3 regions of the Streptomyces sp. NPDC091281 genome follow, and region 3 is predicted to be linked to each of the others. Evidence: riboswitches for the same ligand, from Rfam matches in the RefSeq annotation. Region 3 holds a riboswitch; each other region holds the start of a gene.

Region 1 (5,794 bases), on a different contig from region 3:
ACGAGCGGGCCGCCAAGCGGTCCGAGCGCGCGGTCGCGTTCCTGTTCACGCTCTCGATGCTGGCCACCGTCGGCTTCATCGCCTCCTACGTGGCGATCCCGCACGACAAGTCGGTCTTCATCTTCCCCATCGGTCACATCAGCGCGCTGAACTTCGCGCTGGGCATGACCCTGGGCGCCGCCCTCTTCTGCATCGGCGCGGGCGCGGTCCACTGGGCCCGCACCCTGATGTCCGACGTGGAGGTCGCCGACGAGCGTCACCCGATCGCGGCCTCGCCCGAGGTCAAGGCCAAGGTCATGGCCGACTTCCGGGACGGTGCCGAGGAGTCGGCCCTCGGCCGGCGCAAGCTCATCCGCAACACGATGTTCGGTGCGCTGGCGCTGGTCCCCCTCTCCGGCGTGGTCCTGCTGCGCGACCTCGGGCCGCTGCCCGAGGACAAGCTGCGCCACACCCTGTGGGCCAAGGGCAAGCTCCTGGTCAACATGAACACCAACGAGCCGCTGCGTCCCTCGGACGTCGCGGTCGGTTCCCTCACCTTCGCCAAGCCGGAGGGCCTGGAGGAGGACGACCACGACTTCCAGACCGAGATCGCCAAGGCCGCCCTGATGATCGTCCGTATCCAGCCGGACAACATCAAGGACAAGCGCGAACTCGAGTGGTCGCACGAGGGCATCGTGGCGTACTCGAAGATCTGCACCCACGTCGGCTGCCCGATCTCGCTGTACGAGCAGCAGACGCACCACGTGCTGTGCCCCTGCCACCAGTCCACCTTCGACCTGTCCGACGGTGCCCGGGTGATCTTCGGCCCCGCCGGTCACGCCCTGCCGCAGCTGCGTATCGGCGTGAACGACGAGGGCTACCTCGAGGCGCTCGGCGACTTCGCGGAGCCCGTCGGTCCTGCCTTCTGGGAGCGCGGATGAGCAACAAGGACGACCGCCGCAAGGCACCCGCAGGCGAGCGGGTCGCCGACTGGGCCGACGGTCGGCTGGGGATCTACTCCCTGGCCAAGGCCAACATGCGCAAGATCTTCCCGGACCACTGGTCCTTCATGCTGGGTGAGATCTGCCTCTACAGCTTCATCATCATCATCCTCACGGGTGTGTACCTGACGCTGTTCTTCCACCCGTCGATGAACGAGGTGGAGTACCACGGCAGCTACGTCCCGCTGCAGGGACAGCTGATGTCCGAGGCGTTCAACTCGACGATGCACATCTCGTTCGACGTGCGCGGTGGTCTGCTGATCCGGCAGATCCACCACTGGGCCGCGGTGATCTTCCTCGCGGGCATGTTCGTGCACATGATGCGCGTCTTCTTCACCGGCGCGTTCCGCAAGCCGCGTGAGATCAACTGGCTGTTCGGCTTCCTGCTGTTCGTCCTGGGCATGTTCACCGGTTTCACCGGCTACTCGCTCCCGGACGACCTGCTCTCCGGCACCGGTGTCCGCTTCACCCAGGGCGCGATCCTGTCCACGCCGATCGTCGGCACGTACATCTCGATGTTCCTGTTCGGCGGGGAGTTCCCGGGCGGCGACTTCGTCGCGCGGTTCTACTCGATCCACATCCTGCTGCTGCCGGGCATCATGCTCGGGCTCGTGGTCGGCCACCTGATCCTGGTCTTCTACCACAAGCACACCCAGTTCGCGGGCCCCGGCCGCACCAACAAGAACGTCGTCGGCATGCCGCTGCTGCCGGTCTACATGGCCAAGGCCGGAGGCTTCTTCTTCCTGGTCTTCGGCGCCATCGCGGCCCTCGCCGGCATCGCCTCGATCAACCCGATCTGGGTGCTCGGCCCCTACCGTCCGGACCAGGTGTCCACCGGCGCCCAGCCCGACTGGTACATGGGCTTCGCCGAGGGTCTGATCCGCGCCATGCCGGGCTGGGAGGTCAACTTCTGGGGCCACACCCTGGTCCTGGGCGTGTTCATCCCGCTGGTGCTGTTCGGTCTCTTCCTCGGTGTGATCGCCCTGTACCCGTTCATCGAGTCCTGGGTCACCGGCGACAAGCGCGAGCACCACATCGCGGACCGCCCGCGCAACGCCCCGACCCGTACGGCGTTCGGTGTCGCGTGGGTGACCGGCTACGTCATCATGCTGATCGGCGGTGGCAACGACATCGTCGCGACCCACTTCCACCTGTCGATCAACGCGGTGACCTGGTTCGTCCGGATCGGCTTCTTCGTCGGACCGGTCCTGGCCTTCGTGGTCACCAAGCGGATCTGCATGGGCCTCCAGCGCCGCGACAAGGACAAGGTGCTGCACGGTCGCGAGACCGGCACCATCAAGCGCCTGCCGCACGGTGAGTTCATCGAGGTGCACGAGCCGCTCAGCCAGGAGGCGCTGTACACGCTCACCTCGCACGAGCAGTACGCGCCCGCCGAGATCGGCGCCACGGTCGACGAGAACGGTGTCGAGCGCAAGGTGTCGCCGATCGAGAAGACCCGCGTCAAGCTCAGCAAGTCGTACTTCGGCGAGGAGAGCCAGATCCCGAAGCCGACCGTCGAGGAGTACAAGGAGATCACCAGCGGCCACGGCCACCACTGATCCCCTGACCGCCTGATCACCGGTTCACCGCTGCGTCGCCACGCAGTGCGCGAAGGGCCCCGTCCGCACCCCGGACGGGGCCCTTCGCCCTGTCCGGGGCTGGATAGGGTGGACCCCGTCGAGACACGGGTCCCGTACGGCGGGACGACACTGACCCAGGAGCGGCTGATGAGCGCTGTGACCCCCGCAGGAGGCGACACCGCGGCGGACCGTTCCTGGCCCGAGGTGCTGAACGCCCTGCTGTACGGCCGGGACCAGAGCGCCGACGCGACCGCCTGGGCGATGGACCGCATCATGCGCGGCGAGGCCACCGACGCCCAGATCGCGGGCTTCGTGGTGGCGCTGCGCGCCAAGGGCGAGACCGTCGAGGAGATCAACGGCCTGGTCCGCGCGATGTACGCGCACGCCAACGTGATCGAGGTGCCCGGCCGGACCGTCGACATCGTCGGCACCGGCGGCGACGGCGCCAAGACGGTGAACATCTCCACGATGTCCTCGATCGTGGTGGCCGGGACCGGCGCCAAGGTCGTCAAGCACGGCAACCGGGCCGCGTCCTCCGCCTCCGGCGCCTCCGACGTCCTGGAGCAGCTCGGCGTGCGCCTCGACCTGACCCCGCAGCGGGTCGCGGAGGTCGCCGAGGAGGCCGGGATCACCTTCTGCTTCGCCGTCAGGTTCCACCCGGCGCTGCGTCACGCGGGCGCCGCCCGCGGCCAGTTGGGCATCCGCACGGTGTTCAACGTGCTCGGTCCGCTGACCAACCCGGCCCGGGTACGGGCCCAGGCGGTCGGGGTGGCCGATCCGCGGATGGCGCCGATCGTCGCGGGCGTCTTCGCCGAACGCGGCCACTCCTCGCTGGTGTTCCGGGGCGACGACGGACTCGACGAGCTGACGACCACCGCGACCTCCCGGGTGTGGGTGGTGCGGGACGGCAAGGTCGCCGAGGAGAGCTTCGACCCGCGCGACGTCGGCCTCGACCTGGTGCCCGTGGAGGCGCTGCGCGGCGCCGACGCGGCCCACAACGCGGGCGTGGCCCGCCGGCTGCTGGACGGGGAGCAGGGCCCGGTGCGCGACGCCGTCCTGCTGAACTCGGCCGCCGCCCTCGTCGCCCTCGACCCCACCGGGGCGCCGCTCGCCGAGCAGTTGCGGGACGGGATGGCGCGGGCCGCCGAGTCCATCGACTCCGGGGCCGCGAAGCAGACCCTGGCCCGCTGGGCGGCCGCCACCCACGCCTGAGCGCGGCGGGAACGCGGGGCGCGGTCCACCATCCGGACCGCGTCTTGCGTTCCCATGATCGTGTGGCAAGATGCTGTACCAGGTCATGAGCGACAGTCATGAGGCCCCGGCCGACTGTCCGGCAACCCTCCGTCCGTGGCGGGGTGCCCCGGGTGAAGACCAGGCCGTAGGCAGCGAGGTCTGCGGCAAGCGCGGACCCCTTTACTCCTCGGAGTGAGCACCAGGGGTCCTGGTCCTCGGAGGAGTACCCCGTGAGCAAGCGAATGCGATAGGGCCGCAGAGCCCCGCCTCCGCATCCCCCTTTTTCCGCACGCCTTCACGTGTCTCCCGCGCTTGAGCCATGCCCGCTCGCGCGGTGAAACCGCCTGCCACGAACGGGAGTTCGCCATGTCCGCTGCCACCTCCGCCGCCGCCCGCACCGCCCCCGCCGCCGCCTCCGCCACCGCTTCCGTCGTCGTCGCCTCCTCCGCCGAGGTGCCCGCCGCCGACGCCCCCGCCGCCTGTGGCCCGCTGCCCGTCCTCGGCCGGGACGTCACCGTCCCGCTGGTGACGGGCGGCGAGGTCACCTACGCGGCCCTCGACTACGCGGCCAGCGCCCCCGCCCTCCAGCGGGTCTGGGACGACGTCGCCGCGTACGCCCCCTACTACGGCAGCGTCCACCGCGGGGCCGGCTACCTCTCCCAGCTCTCCACCGACCTGTTCGAGAACGCCCGCCGCACCGTCGCCGACTTCCTCGGCTGCCGCGCCGACGACCAGGTCGTCTTCACCCGCTCCACCACCGACTCCCTCAACCTGCTCGCCGCCGCGCTGCCCGCCGACTGCCAGGTCTTCGTCTTCGAGACCGAGCACCACGCCTCGCTGCTGCCCTGGCGCGACGCCCGCGTCACCTACCTCGACGCCCCGCGCACCCCCGCCGAGGCCGTCACCACCCTGGAGCGCGCCCTCGCCGCCCGCGACCCGCACGGCCCCGCCCTGGTCTGCGTCACCGGCGCCTCCAACGTCACCGGCGAGCTGTGGCCGGTGCGGGAGCTGGCCGCCGCCGCGCACGCGCACGGCGCCCGGATCGTCCTGGACGCCGCCCAGCTCGCCCCGCACCACCCGGTCTCCGTCCAGGACCTCGACGTCGACTGGGTCGCCTTCTCCGGCCACAAGCTGTACGCCCCCTTCGGCGCCGGGGTCCTCGCGGGCCGCGCGGACTGGCTGCGCGCGGCCGACCCGTACCTCGCGGGCGGCGGCGCCAGCCGCCGGGTCACCCGCCGGACCGACGGGGGAGTGGACGTGGAGTGGCACGACAGCGCCGCCCGGCACGAGGCGGGCTCCCCGAACGTCATCGGCGCCTACTCCATCGCCGCCGCCTGCAAGGCGCTCACCGAGGCCGGTTTCGACGCCCTCGTCGCCCGTGAGGAGTACCTGATCGCCACGGTCCGCGCGGGCCTCGCCGAGGTGCCCGAGGTGCGGGTCCTGTCGCTGTTCGGCGACGACGCGCCCCGGGTCGGCGTGATCTCGTTCGTGGTGGAGGGCTGGAACAGCTCCCACTTCGCCGCCGCGCTCTCCGCCGAGTACGGCATCGGCGTCCGCGACGGCCTGTTCTGCGCCCACCCGCTGGTGCGCACCCTGCTCGGCAGCGACCCCGGCACCCAGGGCGAGTGCGGCGCGCCCGAGGCGGCGCCCGGCGAGAAGTCCCTCAACGCCATCCGGGTGAGCTTCGGCGCCGGGACCCCCGACGAGCACGTCGAGCGTTTCGTGACCGCGGTGCGGGAACTGGTGCGCGAGGGCGCGAAGTGGCGGTACCGCACGGAGGACGGCCGCTGCGTGCCGGCCGTCGGCTGATCCGGCGGGCCGGACGGACGGCCGCCGCGACGACGACCGAGGGGGGCGCGGCCGACCGCGCCCCCCTCCGGTGTGTCGCGGCCGGGCCCTACGAGTCCAGCCCGATGGCGAACGCGGCCTCCAGGTCGTGCTGGGAGTAGGTGCGGAACGCCACGTGCGTGTCGGTGCCCTCCACGCCGGGGATCTTGCTGA
Region 2 (5,794 bases), on a different contig from region 3:
GAACTGCGCAGCCTCCCGCCGGGCCGCGAGGCCACCGTCTGGCACACCGAGCCCGGCTACCTCGGCCTCGACACCTACGACGTCCTGCGCCAGCACGTCGTCTCCCACCACGTCCGCTACGACGCGCGGACGAGCGCCCGCACCGGCCGCGACGAACGGGCCACCCTCCACCTCAGCCCCCACCGCTACATCTGGCCCGCCGAACTCGACCTCATGGCCCGCCTGGCGGGCTTCGCCCGCGAGAGCCGCCACGCCGACTGGACCGGCACCCCCTTCACCGCCGAGTCCGCCTCCCACGTCTCCGTGTACCGCCTGCCGTTCTAGGACCCGCCCGACGCCCGGTCCCCTCCGACGGCTCGCTCCCGACGTCCCCCGCCCGGAGATTCCCGTCCCCTCCGGCGGTGTTCCCCTCGCCCCCCTCGTCCCACCCGCCCCTTCCGCACCACCCGTCCCCTCCGTGCTGCCCGCCCACCGAGACGGCGCGACCACCTGGCGGACGCCCTCTTGACGCCCGCCGGGGCCCGATCGACACTCGGATCGGGAATCCTAGTGAACAGGTAGGGAATCATGGGGCGTGAGCCGTTCGCAGGCCGAGTGAGCCGCACCGTGTGGACGTCGCCCCTTCTCACCTCCCGCCGTCACATCGACCTCCAGCGCGTCTCCAGCGCGATCCCCAGGGGCTGAACAGGTCGTCCCCGCGCGCGACACCGCCCCGGCGGTCCCCCCGGACACCGTGAGGTCCCCGGCGTACCGCCCCCGCGTCGCGCGCGGACGCGAGCCCCGCCCACCGCACCCGCTCCGCCGACGCGCCCGCGTCCGCCGGACCCGCGTCCGCCCCACCCGCCGCGCGCCCGCCCGCGCACCGCCCCCAGGGGAGAGTCATGTCCGTCACACCGCTGGCCGCCCACCCGTCCGCCCGCCCCGCCCCCGCCTTCCGGGGCCGCATCGGACGCGACGCCCGCAGCGGCCACTACGCCGTGCCCGGCCGCTACCGCCTCCACCTCTCCCCGGCCGACCCGGACGGGCTGCGCATCGCCGTCACCCACAGCCTCCTCGGCCTCGACCGCGCCTGTCCGGTCACCGTCCTGCCCGCCGTCCCCGACTGTCCCGACGGCGGCCACTCGGCCCTGCGGCCCCTCTACGACGCCAGCGCCCACCGCTACACCGGCCCCGCCGTCGGCCCCGTCCTCAGCGACGACTGGTCCGGCCGCATCGTCTCCACCCACGGCCCCGACATCGCCCGCGACCTGGCCCGGCGCTTCGGCGGCGGCCGGGCCGTCCTCCACCCGTGCGGCGCCGAGTCCGAGATCGAGGCCGTCGAGCGGATGTGCGCCGAGGGCATCGAGGAGGCCGCCCAGCGGGCCGGGGCCGCCGCGGCCGGGGAGCCCGAGCGGGCCGTCGCCCTGGACACCCTGCTCGCCACCCTCGACGTCCTCGAACGCGGACTCGCCGCCCAGCCTCACCTGATCAGCCATCAGATCACGGCGGCCGACGTCGAGTTGTGGGTGACGCTCGTCCAGCTCGACACCGTCCACCGCCACCATCTGGACGCCGAGGCCGTCCGCCGGATCGCGGGCCACCGCGCGCTGTGGGACTACGCCCGCCGCCTGGCCGCCCACCCCGCCTTCGGCACCCACCTCGACCTCGACGCCGTGGCCCGCCGCCACCACGCCCGCTGTCAGGGCCTGGAGGCAGCCGGCTCCGCCGTCCAGATCCTGGACTGGGCCGCCCACACCGAGCCCGCCCAGGACACGGCACCGCAGGTCGAACGCCCCTGACCCGTTCCACCCCTCGGACCGGCGTTGACATTCATCCGGCCAACTGTCTTACTTACGCCCCAGAACGGTCATGAGCGTCAGCGACAAGCCCTGGCTTGCTGACCGGCAACCCTCGCTCGGCGGTGGGGTGCCCCAGGTGACGACCGGACCGGATGACGTTTCGGTAAGCGCGAGGGCCCCAGGGGCCGGAAGAAACACGGTGACGGACATGTACGCAGCTCCCAGGACGGCGCCCCGCCGCTCCGCGGGCTGCGTACGCCCGTACGCGCAGCCCCTGGTCGCCGACCGCGCCGTCGACCTCCTCCGCGTGAACAGCGCACTGTGTACCGCACCGGGCCGTGCCCGCTGTCGGGGCTGACCCCTCACACCGCCCCGCTTCCGCGTTCCTGACGCACACCGGCCCACCGGTGTGCCGTTGCCCGCCCCATCCCGGTTCTCCGTACGCCTCCGTGCGCCGTGCCCACGCGCCCGGCGCGGAGCGGTCCCCGCCGCCCCGCCGCCGCGGTCACCCACGTACGCCGTGGTCCGGGATGCCCGACTCCATCCGGAGCCCCTCATGACCGAACCCCCAGGCGCCGTCACCCTCGCCGAGGCACCGCCCGCCGACACCCCGCCGCCGCCCCGGCTCACCGCCCAGCGCGTGCAGCCGCTGCGCCGCCCGGGACGCTGGATCGCCACCGCCGTCGTCCTCGTCCTCGTCGCCCAGTTCATCCACGGACTGATCTCCAACCCGTTCTACCAGTGGGACCGCTTCGGCTACTGGTTCCTGCGGCCGGTCATCCTCGACGGTCTGCTGATCACCCTCGAAGTCACCGCCTACAGTGCCGTGTTGGGTCTCCTCGGCGGCATCCTGCTCGCCCTCGCCCGGCTCTCCCGCAGCCCCGTGCTCCGCGCGGTCAGCTGGACCTACGTCTGGGCGCTGCGCTCCATCCCGCTCATCGTGGTGCTGCTCTTCCTCTACAACTTCAGCGCCCTGTACAAGACGTTGAGCATCGGCGTGCCGTTCGGACCGGCCTTCTTCACCTTCGACGAGTCCCGGCTCGCCACCGACAAGGCGATCGCCGTCATCGGCCTCAGCCTCAACGAGGCGGCCTACGCGGCCGAAGTGGTCCGCGGCGGCATCCTCTCCGTGGACCAGGGCCAGCACGAGGCGTCCTCCGCGCTCGGCCTGCCCAAGGGCTACCAGTTCCGCCGGATCGTCTTCCCGCAGGCCCTGCGCTCGATCACCCCGAACTACGTCAACCAGCTGATCGGCCTCGTCAAGTCCACCTCGCTGGTCTTCTACGTGTCCCTGCTCGACCTGTTCGGCACCGCCCAGACCATGGGCTCCACCTACCCCGGCGACATCGTGCCGCTGCTCCTGGTGGTCACCGTCTGGTACCTGATCCTCACCAGCCTCGTCTCCGTCGTCCAGTTCTACGTCGAGCGCTACTACGCGCGGGGCGCCTCGCGCACCCTCCCGCCGACGCCGTTGCAGAAGCTGCGCACCGGTCTGACCGACCTGCGTGCCCGAATCCGCAGGGAGACCGCCGTATGAGCACCGAGACCGTCAAGAACGCGGGCACCGTGAACGACGCGGGCACCGTCAGGAACCCGGCAGACGCCGGCGACGCCGCCGGGCAGTCCGACACGGACCCCGACACCGACACGGGTACGGGTACGGGTTCGGGCGAGGTGAAGGCCGCCGGCGCGCTCATAGGTGCCGAGGTCGCGCCCGCCGCCGTGGAGGTCCACGACGTGCACAAGTGGTACGGCGCCCACCGGGTGCTGGACGGCGTCGACCTGACCGTGCGGCCCGGCGAGGTCACCGTCATCCTCGGCCCGTCCGGCTCCGGCAAGTCCACCCTGCTGCGGGTCATCAACCACCTGGAGAAGCCGGAGATCGGCTACGTCAGCGTCAACGGCGAGCTGATCGGCGTACGCCGCCACGGCGACCGGCTGCGCGAGCTGAGCGAGCGGGCCATCCTCGCCCAGCGCAGCCGCATCGGGTTCGTCTTCCAGAACTTCAACCTCTTCCCGCACCTCACCGTGCTGGACAACGTCGCCGCCGCGCCCGTCGCCACCGGCAGGCTCGCCAAACCCGAGGCACTGGCCCTGGCTCGCGAACTCCTCGACCGGGTCGGCCTCGCCGACAAGTCCACCGCCTACCCAAGGCAGTTGTCAGGCGGCCAGCAGCAACGCGTGGCCATCGCCCGCGCGTTGGCGCTGCGTCCCGGCGTGATCCTCTTCGACGAGCCCACCTCCGCACTCGACCCGGAACTCGTCGGTGAGGTCCTGGCCGTCATCAAGGACCTGGCCACCAGCGGCACCACCCTCGTCATCGTCACCCACGAGGTCGGCTTCGCCCGCGAGGTCGCCGACCGGGTCGTCTTCATCGACGGCGGCAGGATCGTCGAACAGGGCCCGCCCGCCGAGGTGCTGGACAACCCGCGCCACGAACGCACCCGGGACTTCCTCAGCAAGGTCCTCTGACCGCGCCACCCCGCCACCGCCCTCCGGCACTGCCCCCCGCCCCCGGCGCCGCGCACCCCGCGGCGCCCCCGAGACCTCCCCCCACACCCCCCACCACGCCCCCGCACCCACCTCACCAGCACCCTCGGCGACTTCCCGCGCGCCCAGCACGAAGGACGACCATGTCTACGCACCTCACCCGACGCAGCCTGATACGCGGCCTCACCGCGGCCACCGCGGTGGCCGCCCTCGCCACCGGGCTCGCCGCCTGCGGCGGGGAGAGCGACGCCGCCACCACCACGGAGAAGACCACCGAGGGCAGCGTCACCGTCGGCCGCCTGTCCAACGGCGCCGCCAAGGAGACCACCCTCAAGGTCGCCGAGGTCAAGTCGATCAGCGACAAGCTGCCCGCCGCCGTCAAGAAGAGCGGCACCCTGCACATCGGCGTCGGCGCTCTTCCGGCCGGGTTCGCCCCGCTCGCCTACGTCGGCAGCGACCAGAAGACCCTCACCGGCGCCGAGCCCGACTTCGGCCGCCTCGTCGCCGCCGTCCTCGGCCTCAAGGCCGACGTGAAGAACTCCACCTGGGAGAACCTCTTCGTCGGCATCGACAGCGGCAAGGTCGACGTCGGCTTCTCCAACATCACCGACACCGAGGAGCGCAAGAAGAAGTACGAGTTCGCCTCCTACCGCCAGGACAACCTCGGTTTCGAGGTGCCCAAGTCCAGTACCTGGAACTTCGACGGCGACTACAAGAAGCTCGCGGGCCTCACCGTCGCCGTCGGCTCCGGCACCAACCAGGAGAAGATCCTCCTGGAGTGGAAGAAGAAGCTGGAGGGCGAGGGCAAGAAGCTCACCGTCAAGTACTACCCGGACCGCAACGGCACCTACCTGGCCCTCAGCAGCGGCAAGATCGACGCCTTCTTCGGCCCGAACCCCGGCATCGCCTACAACGTCGCCAAGAGCGCGGGCACGGCCACCGCCACCCGTTCCGCGGGCACCTTCTCCGGCGCGGGCGAGACCCTTCAGGGCCTCATCGCCGCCACCGCCAAGAAGGACAGCGGGCTCGCCGAGCCCCTCGCCGAGGCCATCAACCACCTCGTCGAGGGCGGCCAGTACGCCAAGTGGCTCGCCGCCTGGAACCTCTCCAACGAGGCGGTCGCCAAGTCCGAGGTCAACCCGCCCGGCCTGCCTCTCGACAACGCCTGACGATACGTAAGGCGCCGTCTGGCGCCACCGATCCGCACGCACCACCAGCACGCGCACCCGCACACGCACGAAGAAGGGACTCCGCCCCCGTGGCCCCATCGACCGACCTCCGCGGCGGCGGAGTCCCCCTCGCCACCCGTCCCGCCCCGCCCCACCCCCTGGACAACGCCGTCTGGAACGCCCTGACCGGCCCCCACGCCCACCTCGCCGAACGGTACGGCCGCGCCGCCCGCTACCCGGCCGACGTGTACGCCTTCGCCGCCCTCGACGACCCCGCCGACCCGGCGGCCTGGGCCGACCTGCGCACCCTCGTCGGCCCCGCGACGGCCGTACGGGTCAAGCCCGTCGACCGGATTC
Region 3 (5,794 bases):
GGAGGTGCGAGCCCTTCGACGGTGGAACACGTGGAGCGGGTGGAACGGGTGGAGCTGATGGAACTGGTGGAACAAGAAGGAAGAACGACGCTGCGTCGGCGCGCGCTTCAGCCGGTCGCGAGCCGGACCATGTCCGCCTGCGGCCCCTTCTGACCCTGCGAGATCTCGAAATCGACTCGCTGGCCCTCTTCCAGGGTGCGGTATCCGTCCATCTGGATCGCGCTGTAGTGGACGAAAACATCCGCACCACCGTCGACCGCGATGAAGCCGTACCCCTTCTCCGCGTTGAACCACTTGACGGTGCCCTGAGCCATGCCTAACTCCCCTATTACTGGCCCTTGCACAGATCCACACTCCGCGGACCCGGGTCAGACCTCACCCCCCAGTTGGTTGGGGGCGTGCGCCGGAACGCGTCGACCGCGGCCGAATGTATCTGTCCAACTGCCCTCTGCAACAGGTCAATCGGACGAGAATTCAAGACGTGAAGGGTCTGTAATATAGTGAGAATTCGCCCGGATATCGGGCAAGTCGGGCCCCATAAAGGGAGCAAAAGGCGTAAAAGCCACGCACACTTTGGCTGCTTCTTATCGCACCGAGGGACGGCCCTCATATGCGGGCGGCACGCGAGCGGCGGGCGCGTTCCCCAACTCTACCGCGCTCAATCACACAGAATTGCCCCCTCCGCTTCTCTCACGGAGGGGGCAATTCGATGAACACTCGGTAATCGCTGTTACCGACGGTCACTACCGGCGGGTACTGAACGGCGGTCAACCGCCCGGGGGTCGGGCCGGCGCGGTCAGCCGCCCGCGACGGCCGGGATGATCGAGACGCCCGCGCCGTCCGGGGTGGCGGTCTCCAGGCCCTGCTCGAAGCGGACGTCGTCGTCGTTGACGTAGACGTTCACGAAGCGGCGCAGCTTGCCCTGGTCGTCCAGGACGCGGGCGGCGATGCCGGTGTGGTGCTTCTCCAGGTCGCCGATGACCTCGCCGAGGGTGGTGCCCTCCGCGCTGACTTCGGCCTGCCCGCCGGTGTAGGTGCGCAGGATGGTCGGGATACGGACGGTCACGCTCATGCGAGGCCAGCCTCTCGGAAGGAGTCCAGGTTCGGGCGGATGGTGGTGGTGAGGCCGGTGCCGGCCACCGCGTCGAGGGTCTTGAGCCCGTCGCCGGTGTTGAGGACCACGGTCGTCTTCGCCGGGTCGAGCAGACCGTTCTCGATCAGCTTGCGGGTGACGCCGACGGTGACGCCGCCCGCGGTCTCCGCGAAGATGCCCTCGGTCCGCGCCAGCAGCCTGATCGCGTCGACGACCTGCTCGTCGGTGACGTCCTCGACGGCCCCGCCGGTGCGGCGCGCGATGTCCAGGACGTAGGGCCCGTCCGCCGGGTTGCCGATGGCGAGGGACTTGGCGATGGTGTTCGGCTTCTGCGGGCGGACCACCTCGTGGCCCGCCTTGAAGGCGGTGGAGACCGGGGAGCAGCCCTCGGCCTGCGCGCCGAAGATCGCGTAGGGGCGGTCCTCGACGAGGCCGAGGCGGATCAGCTCCTGGAGCCCCTTGTCGATCTTGGTGAGCTGGGAGCCGGAGGCGATCGGCACGACGAGCTGGTCCGGCAGCTTCCAGCCGAGCTGTTCGCAGATCTCGTACGCCAGCGTCTTGGAGCCCTCGGCGTAGTAGGGCCGCAGGTTGACGTTGACGAAGCCCCAGCCCTCACCGGCCGGGTCGCCGATGAGTTCGGAGCAGAAGCGGTTGACGTCGTCGTAGTTGCCCTCGATGCCGACGAGTTCGCCGCCGTAGACGGCGGCCATGACGACCTTGCCCTGCTCCAGGTCGTGCGGGATGAACACGCAGGAGCGCAGGCCCGCGCGGGCCGCGGCGGCGCCGACGGCTCCGGCGAGGTTGCCGGTGGAGGAGCAGGAGAGGGTGGTGAACCCGAAGGCGCGGGCGGCCTCCAGCGCCTGCGCCACGACCCGGTCCTTGAAGGAGTGCGTGGGGTTGCCGGAGTCGTCCTTGACGTACAGGCCGCCGGTGACGCCGAGTTCGCGGGCGAGGTTGTCGGCCTGGACGAGGGGGGTCCAGCCGGGGTTCAGGTTGGGCTTGCCCGCCACGTCCGCGGGGACGGGCAGCAGCGGCGCGTAGCGCCAGATGTTCGCGGGGCCCGCCTCGATGCGCCTGCGCAGCTCCTCGGCCTCGTAGGAGGAGAAGTCGTAGGCGATCTCCAGCGGGCCGAAACATTCGGCGCAGGCGAAGACGGGGCCGAGGGGGACGCGGTGGCCGCATTCGCGGCAGGACAGCGCGGTGGCGGAACCGAGGTCGACGGGGGTGGTGGTGCGTTCAACTGTCTGCGCAGCCATGTGAGGCGAGGCCCTTTCTCCTCATCTTCCTCACGACGCGTTTCGCCGTGAGACGGATTTGGCACCTTCCCGAGCCGGGAGCCTCGCCACTGATGTGTGTGACGGGTCGGCTGGAGGGTTGCCGGGGCTTCATCGGGCCGTGTCCCTCTGCCCCTCTGGATGAGCGGTATGAAGTTGTGGGGGCGGGCGGCCTCGGCATGCGGGACATGCGATGGTCATCCGCGTTGTTCAAGACTGTAACCGAAGGCCAGGACAGTTGAGTGAGACGTCCGAACCGCGAGATGGATCTCACGGTCACTCCGTGTGTGCGGGGTGTGCCGGAAGTGATCACGACAGTGAGGAGCCGCCGACCGTGCTGGAAGAAGCTGAGCGCTGGCTGACCACCCGCTCCTGGTCCGTCGACGACCGCCCGCTGCACCGCGTCCTCGCCGCGAAGCGCGCCTCGGGCCAGACGGTGTCCGTGGTGCTGCCCGCGCTGAACGAGGAGGAGACGGTCGGCGACATCGTGGCCGTGATCCGGCACGACCTGATGCGCCAGGTCCCTCTGGTGGACGAGATCGTCGTGATCGACTCCGGGTCCACCGACCGCACCTCGGAGGTCGCGGCGGCGGCGGGCGCCCGGGTGGTGCACCGCGACACGATCCTGCCGCGCGTCCCGGCCGTGCCCGGCAAGGGCGAGGTGCTGTGGCGTTCCCTGCTGGTGACGGGCGGCGACATCGTCTGTTTCGTGGACGCCGACCTGAAGGAGTTCTCCTCCGACTTCGTCCTCGGGATCGTGGGCCCGCTGCTCACCGACCCGGACGTGGACCTCGTGAAGGCGATGTACGACCGCCCGCTGGGCGGCGCGGCCGGTCAGGGCGGCCGGGTGACGGAACTCATGGCCCGCCCGCTGCTGAACATGCACTGGCCGCAGCTGTCCGGTTTCGTGCAGCCGCTCGGCGGGGAGTACGCGGCCCGCCGCAGCCTGCTGGAGCAGCTTCCCTTCCCCGTCGGCTACGGCGTGGAGCTGGGCATGCTGGTGGACGCCCTGCACCTGGTGGGGCTGGACGCCCTCGCCCAGGTCGACGTGGGGGTGCGCAAGCACCGTCACCAGGACGGGCAGGCCCTCGGCCGGATGGCGGCGGCGATCTACCGCACGGCGCAGCTGCGGCTGGCCCGCGGGCATCTGATCCGCCCGGCGCTGACCCAGTTCGAGCGCGGCGCGGACGGCTTCGAGCCGCGCACGTACTCGGTGGACACGGAGGAGCGTCCGCCGATGGCGGAGATCGCCGAGTACGCCGCCCGCAAGGTGGCCTGAAACCGGCCCGCGGCCCCCGCGAGCAGGCCGTATACGCGGTCCGTATACGACCGGGCACCCCCCGTGGAAGGTCCGCTTCCGTACGTTTGAGCGTTTGGGGACCGGGCTAGGTTGAGGGCTATGGCTTCCACGCACGACGCCGCCGCCGGGGGTGCCCGTCAGGGCGCCCGGGTGCTGGTCGCGTCCAACCGCGGCCCGGTCTCCTACGAGGTGCGGGAGGACGGTGCGCTGCACGCCCGCAGGGGCGGCGGCGGGCTGGTCTCCGGTCTGTCCGCGATCGGGCCCGACGCGGACGCGCTGTGGGTGTGCTCGGCGCTCTCCGACGGCGACCGCGAGGCGGTCCGGCAGGGCGTCGGCGAGGACGGCGTGCGGATGCTGGACATCCCGGCCGACGTGCACGCCGACGCCTACAACGGCATCGCGAACTCGGTCCTCTGGTTCGTGCACCACCTGCTCTACCAGACCCCGCTGGAGCCGGTCTTCGACACGGAGTTCCGGCGGCAGTGGGCGTCGTACGAGGCGTACAACCGGGCCTTCGCGGAGGCGCTCGCCGAGGAGGCGGCGCCCGGCGCGGCCGTCCTCGTGCAGGACTACCACCTGTGTCTGGTCCCCGGACTGCTCCGTGAACTCCGCCCCGACCTGCGCATCTCCCACTTCTCGCACACCCCGTGGGCGCCGGTCGACTACTTCGCGCTGCTCCCCGACGACCTGCGCGCGCGTCTGCTGACCGGGATGCTCGGCGCGGACCGGCTCGGCTTCCTCACCCGCCGCTGGGCGGACGCCTTCGCCGCCTGCTGCGACGCGTTCACCGGCGGCACGGGCGGCACGGAGATCGGCGTGCACGGTCTGGGCGCCGACGGGGACTTCCTGCTCAAGCGGTCGCACGAGCCGGACGTCGAGGAGCGGATCACCGAGCTGCGCGCGGAGATCGGCGCGGACCGCCGCACGATCGTCCGCGTCGACCGCACCGAGCTGTCGAAGAACATCGTCCGCGGCCTGCTGGCCTACCGGCAGCTCCTCGACGACCACCCCGAGTGGCGCGAGCGCGTCGTGCACGTCGCGTTCGCCTACCCCTCCCGTCAGGACCTCGCCGTCTACCGCGACTACACGGCCGAGGTGCGGCGTGTCGCGGACGCAATCAACACCGCGTACGGCACGGACGGCTGGACGCCGGTCGTGCTGCACGTCAAGGACGACTTCGCCCGCTCCCTGGCCGCGTACCGCCTCGCGGACGTGGCGCTGGTGAACCCGATCCGCGACGGCATGAACCTGGTCGCCAAGGAGGTCCCGATCGTCTCCGACCGGGGCTGCGCGCTGGTCCTCTCCCGCGAGGCGGGCGCCTTCTGGGAGCTCGGCGAGGACGCGCTGGTGGTGAACCCGTACGACATCGGCGAGACCGCCGAGGCCCTGCACACGGCCTTGACCCTGCCCGCCGAGGAACGCGAACGCCGCGCCGGACGCCTCGCCGCGGCGGCCACCGCGCTGCCCCCGGCCCGCTGGTTCCTGGACCAGCTGGAAGCGCTGCGGGCGATCGACCGCGCCTGAGCGCGGCCCCGGACCTGCCCTCGCCCCTCGACCGCCCGGAGACCGTCACCGCATGGCCAGTCACGAGACCTCATCCGCCGCGTCGGCGCTCCCCACGCCGGCCACCGCCGCCGGGCGGGACGCGCTCGCCGCGATGCTGCGGCGGCCGCGGGGGGTGCTGGTCGCGCTCGACCTCGACGGGACGCTCGCGCCGATCGTCGAGAACCCCGAGGACGCGCGGGCGCACCCGGACGCCGTGCCGGTGCTGGTGGGCCTGGCGGCCACGGTCGGCGCGGTCGCCGTGATCACCGGCCGCCCCGCCGAGGTCGCCGTCCGCAACGGCGGTTTCGCCGGGGTCGCGGGCCTGGACCGCCTCGTCGTGCTCGGCCACTACGGCGCCGAACGCTGGGACGCCCGGACCGGCGTGGTCACCGCGCCCGAGCCGCACCCCGGGGTGGCCGCCGTCCGCGCCGAACTGCCGGACGTCCTGGCCGGGGCGGGTGACCGGCCGGGCGTCTGGGTCGAGGAGAAGGGCCGCGCGATCGCCGTCCACACCCGCCGCGCCCCCGACCCGCAGGCCGCGTTCGACGCCCTCCGCGGCCCGCTCACCGACCTGGCCCTGCG

Evidence for each region. Region 3 has a riboswitch for S-adenosylmethionine ahead of thrC (threonine synthase). Riboswitches for the same ligand answer to the same signal wherever they lie in the genome.
Region 1: linked by a shared signal. The riboswitch ahead of ACIQPQ_RS04020 (aminotransferase class V-fold PLP-dependent enzyme) and the one ahead of thrC (threonine synthase) in region 3 are both predicted to bind S-adenosylmethionine.
Region 2: linked by a shared signal. The riboswitch ahead of ACIQPQ_RS15295 (amino acid ABC transporter permease) and the one ahead of thrC (threonine synthase) in region 3 are both predicted to bind S-adenosylmethionine.

Annotation. Positions count from the first base shown of each region.
Region 1 covers NZ_JBIVUY010000001.1:912,827-918,620, forward strand. The annotation lists gene ACIQPQ_RS04005 (Rieske 2Fe-2S domain-containing protein) at 1-920, shown strand, start outside; gene ACIQPQ_RS04010 (cytochrome bc complex cytochrome b subunit) at 917-2,539, shown strand; gene trpD (anthranilate phosphoribosyltransferase) at 2,708-3,772, shown strand; SAM riboswitch class IV at 3,854-3,970, shown strand; gene ACIQPQ_RS04020 (aminotransferase class V-fold PLP-dependent enzyme) at 4,160-5,602, shown strand; gene ACIQPQ_RS04025 (Lrp/AsnC family transcriptional regulator) at 5,691-5,794, opposite strand, start outside.
Region 2 covers NZ_JBIVUY010000005.1:142,918-148,711, reverse strand. The annotation lists gene ACIQPQ_RS15310 (class I SAM-dependent DNA methyltransferase) at 1-324, shown strand, start outside; gene ACIQPQ_RS15305 (putative leader peptide) at 568-684, shown strand; gene ACIQPQ_RS15300 (glutathione S-transferase C-terminal domain-containing protein) at 882-1,778, shown strand; SAM riboswitch class IV at 1,845-1,954, shown strand; gene ACIQPQ_RS15295 (amino acid ABC transporter permease) at 2,335-3,315, shown strand; gene ACIQPQ_RS15290 (amino acid ABC transporter ATP-binding protein) at 3,312-4,250, shown strand; gene ACIQPQ_RS15285 (transporter substrate-binding domain-containing protein) at 4,412-5,437, shown strand; gene ACIQPQ_RS15280 (GNAT family N-acetyltransferase) at 5,527-5,794, shown strand, end outside.
Region 3 covers NZ_JBIVUY010000004.1:517,899-523,692, forward strand. The annotation lists gene ACIQPQ_RS13875 (cold-shock protein) at 108-314, opposite strand; gene ACIQPQ_RS13880 (MoaD/ThiS family protein) at 797-1,072, opposite strand; gene thrC (threonine synthase) at 1,069-2,349, opposite strand; SAM riboswitch class I at 2,368-2,515, opposite strand; gene ACIQPQ_RS13890 (glucosyl-3-phosphoglycerate synthase) at 2,702-3,646, shown strand; gene ACIQPQ_RS13895 (trehalose-6-phosphate synthase) at 3,767-5,191, shown strand; gene otsB (trehalose-phosphatase) at 5,244-5,794, shown strand, end outside.